Regions from separate parts of the Nonomuraea sp. NPDC059023 genome, predicted to be linked through region 2. Evidence: riboswitches for the same ligand, from Rfam matches in the RefSeq annotation. Region 2 holds a riboswitch; each other region holds the start of a gene.
The links. Region 2 has a riboswitch for thiamine pyrophosphate ahead of tenA (thiaminase II). Riboswitches for the same ligand answer to the same signal wherever they lie in the genome.
Positions count from the first base shown of each region.

Region 1: linked by a shared signal. The riboswitch ahead of thiO (glycine oxidase ThiO) and the one ahead of tenA (thiaminase II) in region 2 are both predicted to bind thiamine pyrophosphate.
Region 3: linked by a shared signal. The riboswitch ahead of thiC (phosphomethylpyrimidine synthase ThiC) and the one ahead of tenA (thiaminase II) in region 2 are both predicted to bind thiamine pyrophosphate.

Region 1 is NZ_JBHYIO010000003.1:180,888-183,146, reverse strand. Features, by position in the region: gene thiO (glycine oxidase ThiO) at 1-880, opposite strand, end outside; TPP riboswitch at 870-986, opposite strand; gene ACFWYW_RS06805 (NAD(P)/FAD-dependent oxidoreductase) at 1,045-2,199, shown strand; gene ACFWYW_RS06800 (Rv2175c family DNA-binding protein) at 2,230-2,259, shown strand, end outside.
Region 2 is NZ_JBHYIO010000007.1:270,946-273,204, reverse strand. Features, by position in the region: gene ACFWYW_RS15295 (TetR/AcrR family transcriptional regulator C-terminal domain-containing protein) at 1-127, opposite strand, end outside; gene ACFWYW_RS15290 (hypothetical protein) at 199-708, shown strand; gene tenA (thiaminase II) at 689-1,360, opposite strand; TPP riboswitch at 1,348-1,442, opposite strand; gene ACFWYW_RS15280 (MFS transporter) at 1,411-2,259, opposite strand, start outside.
Region 3 is NZ_JBHYIO010000008.1:10,514-12,772, forward strand. Features, by position in the region: gene ACFWYW_RS15770 (GNAT family N-acetyltransferase) at 1-299, opposite strand, end outside; gene ACFWYW_RS15775 (shikimate kinase) at 309-794, opposite strand; gene ACFWYW_RS15780 (DUF6458 family protein) at 825-1,085, shown strand; TPP riboswitch at 1,127-1,239, shown strand; gene thiC (phosphomethylpyrimidine synthase ThiC) at 1,232-2,259, shown strand, end outside.

The DNA of each region.
Region 1 (2,259 bases), on a different contig from region 2:
GCAGCTCGTACACCCCGCCCGCGGTCACCCGGGTGTCGAACCCCAGCTCCTCCTGCGTGGCCCCCACGACCAGCTCGCCGTCGCCGCGCGGCACCAGGTAGACGGGCAGCCCGTGCACCGTGCCCCGCACGCACCTGCCCAGGAGCGGCCGCTGCGAGCGCAGGCGCAGGATCTGCCCCTTCACCGGCCGCACCGGCACCGGGGCCAGCGCGCCGCTCCACGCCCCCGCCGCCAGCACCACCCGCTCGGCGCGCAGCTCCTCCCGATCCGGCTCTGGGTACGGCTCGCCGCCGGAGTCACCCGGGCTCAGCCGTACACCCTGGACGCCCTCATCGCCGCGCAGCAGCTCGCGCACCCGCGCCCGCACGATCGGGACCCCGAGGCGCTCCAAGGCGGCCAGCAGCGCGCCGGCGACCCTGCGCGGGTCCACCCAGGCGTCGCCGGGCGCCAGGAGGCCGCCGCGCACCGACGGCGCGAGCATGGGCTCCAGGCGGCGGCACTCGCGCCCGCTGAGCCGTTCGACCCGCAGGCCCAGCTTCTCCATGAAGCCCGCAGTCTCCTCCAGGACGGCCAGGTCGTCGGCGCCGAAGGCCACGTCGAGCGTGCCGTCGGCGCGGTAGTCGAGCGCCCCGGGGCCGAGGCCCGCGTCGGCGATCAGTTCGGCGGCGAAGGCGGGCCAGCGCGCCAGCGAGGCCGCGCCCAGGCGCAGCAACGGCTCCTCGGTGAACGTGACCTCGCTCACCGGCGCGAGCATCCCCGCCGCGGCGTGGGTGGCGCCCGAGGCGGGCGCGGGGTCGACGACGGTGACGGGCCGTCCTGAGCGGGCCAGGCGCCAGGCCACGCTGAGCCCGACGACGCCGCCGCCCACGATCACGTGCATGTCCGCTCCCTACGCCGGCATGATCCGGATCAGGTGTCTTGCGGTCGAAGGCCCGATGAAGCCTTCCTCTCAGTCCGGTTAAGGCCGGACTCCCGCGCGTCTTACGGTCCCAGCCTACGGCCTCGGCAGGCACTCCCACGAATGACCCCGGTATGGTCGGAACCGTGGATCACGTGGTGGTGGTGGGAGCCGGCCTGGCCGGAGTACGCAGCGTCGAATCGCTGCGCGGGCGCGGGTTCGAAGGAAGGATCACTCTCCTCGGCGAGGAGCGGCACCGGCCCTACGACCGTCCACCCCTGTCGAAGGCGGTGCTGCTGGGCACGAGCGACGACAGCTTCGTCGACACCGACCTGGCCGCCCTGCGAACCGACTTCCGGCCGGGCGTGGCCGCGAAGAGCCTGCGTGAGGGCGTGGTGGAGACCACCGAGGGCGAGCTGCCCTACGACGGCCTGGTGATCGCGACGGGTTCCGAGCCGATCCGGCTGCCGGGCGAGGGCCCCCAGCTGGTGCTGCGTACGCTCGACGACGCCCACGTGCTGCGGGCCGCCCTGGTGCCCGGCGCGCGGGTGGCCGTGGTGGGCGCGGGCTGGATCGGCGCCGAGGTGGCGACCGCGGCGCGCAAGGCGGGCTGCGTGGTCACCGTGATCGAGGCGGCCGGCACGCCGCTGTCGCACGCGATCGGCGAGATGGGCGCGCGCACGCTGCCCTGGTACGAGGGCGTCGACCTGCGGCTCGACACGATGGTCAGCGAGGTCGTCGAAGGCGGCGTGGAGCTGGTCGGCGGCGAGTTCGTGCCCGCGCACGTCGTGGTCTCCGGCATCGGCGCCCGCCCGGTGCTCGAATGGCTCGCCGACGCCGACATCGACCTGCACAACGGCGTCGTCACCGACGAGCACCTGCGTACCTCCCTGCCCGGCGTGGTGGCCGTCGGCGACTGCGCCAGCTGGTGGTCGCGCCGGTTCCAGACCCGGATGCGCGTCGAACACTGGGACACCGCGCTCAACTCTCCCGACGTGGCCGCCGCCACGCTGCTGGGCGAGAAGGCGGTCTACGACCCGGTGCCGTACTTCTGGTCGGAGCAGTTCGGTCACATGCTGCAATACGCCGGATATCACCCCGCGGGCGGCCGGGTCGTGTACCGCGAGGGGGAGAAGTGGTCGGCGGTGTGGCTGACCGCGGAAGATCGGATCACCGCCGTGCTGGCCGCCGACCGGCCCCGCGACCTCGTCCAGGGCCGCCGTCTCATCGAGGCTGGCGCCCGTCTTGATGTGGAACGCCTGGTAGATCCGGATGTGACCCTACGAGATTGTGTTGTTTGAGCAAGCACTCCATGTGGTAGTTGTGGTTTCGTGACGCTTTCTGTTGCACAGATCGACCGG
Region 2 (2,259 bases):
GGTAGTACATGGCGGTCGCGGCCGAGTCGAGCTGGGCGCCGAGCCGCCGCATGTTCAGGCCGGCCACGCCCTCGGCGTCCAGGACCTCGACGGCGGCCAGGACGATCTGCTCCTTGGTCAGCGACATGCCGCCATCGTATTGCACTTAGTTCAACTACGTCCTACAGTTTTACTAAGTTCAAAAACGAGGAGACATCCATGAACGCCCGCATCGCCGCAGCGGTGATCCAGCTACTGACCGTGGTCCCGTTCCTGCTGGGGATCTACTCCGTGACCTTCTACGGCGCCGCCGCCCAGCGGGCCGCCGAGGCCGAGATGGCCCGCCAGAACCAGCCCCTGGAACTGCTGACCGGGAACGGCATCAGCTTCGCCGGCAGCGAGGGCCTGGCGATCGTGATCATCGTCATCCTGGTGGTCCTGGCGCTGCTCAACCTGACCGGCAGGCGGATCGGCCGGATCCTCTCCTGGATCTTCCAGCCGATCCTGCTCGTGCTCGGCGTCGTCATCATTCCCGGCCAGGTGTTCACGGCCCGCTTCCTGGAGCCGGTGCTGCCCGGCGTGGACACGCACACGCTGGTCGCCGCGGCCCTGGGCGCCATGCCCGCCTGGGCGACGACCGTCAGCTGGGCCAAGCTCGTGCTCACCACCGCCGGCTCGGTCGCCGTCGTGGTGCTGCTGATCCGGGCGGCTAAAGCCACTTCGCGGTAGGCCAGGACTCCAGTTGCCAGGCGCTGTCCCAGAACATCCACTCGAACTCCGCCGCCTTCACGAAGGCGGCCCGCATCTCCTCCAGGAGCGCCGGGTCGGCCTCGGCGGCGAGGCGGTCGGTGATCTGCTTGGCCCGCGTGACCGACGCGGCGTACTCGGGGTCGGCGTAGGTGGCGATCCAGGCGCGGTACGGATGGGTCTCGGAGCTGCGGCCCACCAGCGCGGTGCCGACGTCCTCGTAGATCCAGAAGCAGGGCAGCACCGCCGCCGCCAGCACCGGGTACGGCGCCGACAGCGCGGTGGCCTGCAGCCAGGAGGAGTAGCCGAGGGCCGTGGGCGAGGTGGGCACGCCGGTCAGGTCGGCGGCCGTCAGGCCGTACTGCTCGATGTAGCCCTCGTGGAGGGTGCGCTCGGCGGCGATGGCGTCGTGGGCGGCCTGCGACCAGAAGGCCATCTCGTCCGGGTCCGCCGCCCTGACGGCCGCGGTGGCCAGGGCCTTGGCGAACGCCTCCAGGTAGCGGGCGTCCTGGACGATGTAGAAGGCGAAGCGCTCGCGGGAGAGCGTGCCGTCGCCCAGGGCGGTGTTGAACGGATGCTCGTGGATGGCCCGCAGCAGGCCGGCGGTTTGGGTCCAGGCGTCGTCGGTGAACACGACAGTCCCTTCGCTAGTCCGAACTAGATCAGGTTCGACGGGTTTGGATCTCAGCCCTTGTCGGGCACCCCGCGTCGCGCGCTCACAGTAACAGCCGCCAATGTGGTGAGTCCCATCAGGAGGGCGCCGAACCAGAGGGCGCCGGTGATGGCCAGGTTGTCGGCCACGATCCCGCCGAACGCGGCGCCGAAGGCGATGGCCAGGTTGAAGACGGTGGTGTTCAGCGCGGTCGCCGCCTCGGCCGAGGCTCCGGCGCCCTTCAGGATCCAGGTCTGCACGGCCACGGGGGCGCCGCCGTAGGCCAGGCCCCAGATCAGCAGCAGGATCGAACCGGTCACCGGCGTGGTGCCGGCCAGCGGGAAGATCACCATGATCACGGCCAGGGTCGCGCTCAGCGTGACGACCCGGCGCCTGACGTCCCAGGACGAGCCGACGAAGGTGCCGACGACTCCGGCGACGCCGAAGCCGAGCAGGACCGGGCCGATCAGGTCGGCGGGCACGCCGGAGACGTTCTGCAGGATCGGGCTGATGAAGGTGAAGGCCGCGTACTGGCCGCTGACCACGAGGAACGTGGAGATGACGGCGGCGCGGACGACCGGATTGCGGAACTGGCGCGGCAGTTCGCGCAGGCGGACGGGGGCGGTGGCGGGAATCCTCGGCAGCAGCCACAGCAGCGCGCCGACCACCAGCAGGGCCAGCACGCCGACGGCGGCGAAGGCGACCCGCCAGTCGGTGAGCCCGCCGATGAGCGTCCCGGCCGGGACGCCGAGCACGTTCGCCGCGGTCGCACCGCCGAAGGCCAGCGAGGTGGCCCGCGCGACGTGACGTTCCGGCACCAGCCGTACGGCGATGCCCGCCGCGAGCGCCCAGAACCCGCCGATCCCGATGCCGACCAGGAA
Region 3 (2,259 bases), on a different contig from region 2:
CCGACCAGCGCGATGCGCAGGTTGCACGACAGGTTGTCCTTGTCGAGCTCGTTGAGCACGACCTCGCCGACGTACCCGTCCGCGGCCATGATGGCCAGGTCGAGCCGGTCCTCGTGGTCGCGTCGCGTGGTGTACCACTCCAGGGCCGCCTTGGGGGAGATCCCGTCGTGGGTGTGGGAGCCCGTGAGCCGGGCGACCTCGGGGTCGTCGCACAGCTCGATCAGGCCCTCGACGTGCTCGGGCCCGACGGGTACGAGGGTCACCCGGTCACCGGCGAGGGTGGGTTTGTTCGCGAACATTTCCCTAATTTATAGAGCCTCGTAAATGGTTGTCGCCGTGTTTTCCGGGGTGGCCGTGGAGACGTCGAGCCGCAGGTCGGCGAGCTGCAGGAAGTACGGCCCGCGCCGCGCCCGCATGGCGGAGGGCGAGAACTCCGGGCGGTGGTCGGACGAGCGCATCCGCTGGGCCAGGATCTCGTCGGGGGCGTCCAGCCAGACCACGAAGGCCGCGCGCAGCGCCTCGCGTACCCGCGGGTCCTCCACGGTGCTGGCCGCCGCCGCGATCACCTGGGGCGGCTCGGTCAGCGCGTGGAGCACGTGCTCGGCCTCCCTCCGGTGCAGCACGTCCGCGCCCTCCGCCTTCGCGATCTCGGCGGCGCTGGCGCCGTAGCGTCCGCGCAGGTACGGGTCGCTGTCGCTGAGCGGCACGCCCAGCTCGCGGGCCAGCAGTTTGCCGACGGTCGTCTTGCCCGAGCCCATGAGCCCGATCACGACGACAGGTTTGTTCTTCGACATGGGGATAGGTGTTTCCTCTGGAGGTGCATTATGACAATCGCCGGAGGCATCATCCTCATCATGCTCGGCGCGATCCTGACCTGGGCGGTCGAGTTCGACCTCGCCGGTCTTGACATCAATGTGATCGGCGTCGTCCTCATGATCGGTGGTCTGGCCGGGTTGCTGTTCGGTCTGTACCGGATGCACGTTACCCGCAGGGTGATCGAGGAGCCGATCTACGAGGACCCGCACGCGCGCCGTACGACGACGGTCTACGAGGAGAGGCGGCGGATCGACGAGCCGCCGCTGTAAAGGGTCTTGTGCGTACCCCGGGTCGCCGGGGTACGGTGGCGCGGTCCGAACGCGGGAGCCCGGTGCAACGGGCTGAGAGGACGGCTGGAGCAGCCGCCGACCGCCAGAACCTGATCCGGGTAATGCCGGCGAAGGGAGTTTGCGCGATGAGTGACGCGCGCTTTTCCAAGATCCATCTCGGTGATCTGCGGGTCCCCATGCGGCGGGTGCACCTGTCGAACGGGACGTCGGTGGAGCTGTACGACACCTCCGGGCCGGACAACCCCGACATCACGCGGGGCCTGCCGCGGTCGCGGGAGGTGTGGGTGCTCGAACGCGGCGACGTCGCCCGCTACGGCGGCCGCCAGGTGCGGCCCATCGACGACGGCTTCAAGGAGCAGCAGGCCTGGGCCCGCGCGAACACCGAGGTCTTCCCCGGCGACGGGCGCAAGCCGCTGCGGGCCACCGGGGCGCCGGTGACCCAGCTCGCCTACGCGCGGCGGGGCGTGGTCACCAAGGAGATGGAGTTCGTCGCGGTCAGGGAAGGAGTGAGCGGCGAGTTCGTGCGCAAGGAGGTGGCGGCCGGTCGGGCGATCATCCCGGCCAACGTCAACCATCCGGAGAGCGAGCCGATGGTCATCGGCCGCAACTTCCACGTGAAGATCAACGCCAACATCGGCAACTCCGCGGTCGCCTCCTCGATCTCCGAGGAGGTGGAGAAGATGACCTGGGCCACCCGGTGGGGCGCCGACACCGTGATGGACCTGTCCACCGGCCGCAACATTCACACCACCCGCGAGTGGATCATCAGGAACGCGCCGGTGCCGATCGGGACCGTCCCGATCTACCAGGCGCTGGAGAAGGTCGGCGGCGTGGCGGCCGACCTGTCGTGGGAGGTCTACCGGGACACGCTGGTCGAGCAGTGCGAGCAGGGCGTCGACTACATGACCGTGCACGCGGGGGTACGGCTGGCGTACGTGCCGCTGACCGCGCGGCGCAAGACCGGCATCGTCTCGCGCGGCGGCTCGATCATGGCGGCGTGGTGCCTGGCCCACCACCGGGAGAGCTTCCTCTACGAGCACTTCGAGGAGATGTGCGAGCTGCTGGCGAGCTACGACGTGGCCTTCTCGCTCGGGGACGGCCTGCGGCCCGGCTCGATCGCCGACGCCAACGACGAGGCGCAGTTCGCTGAGCT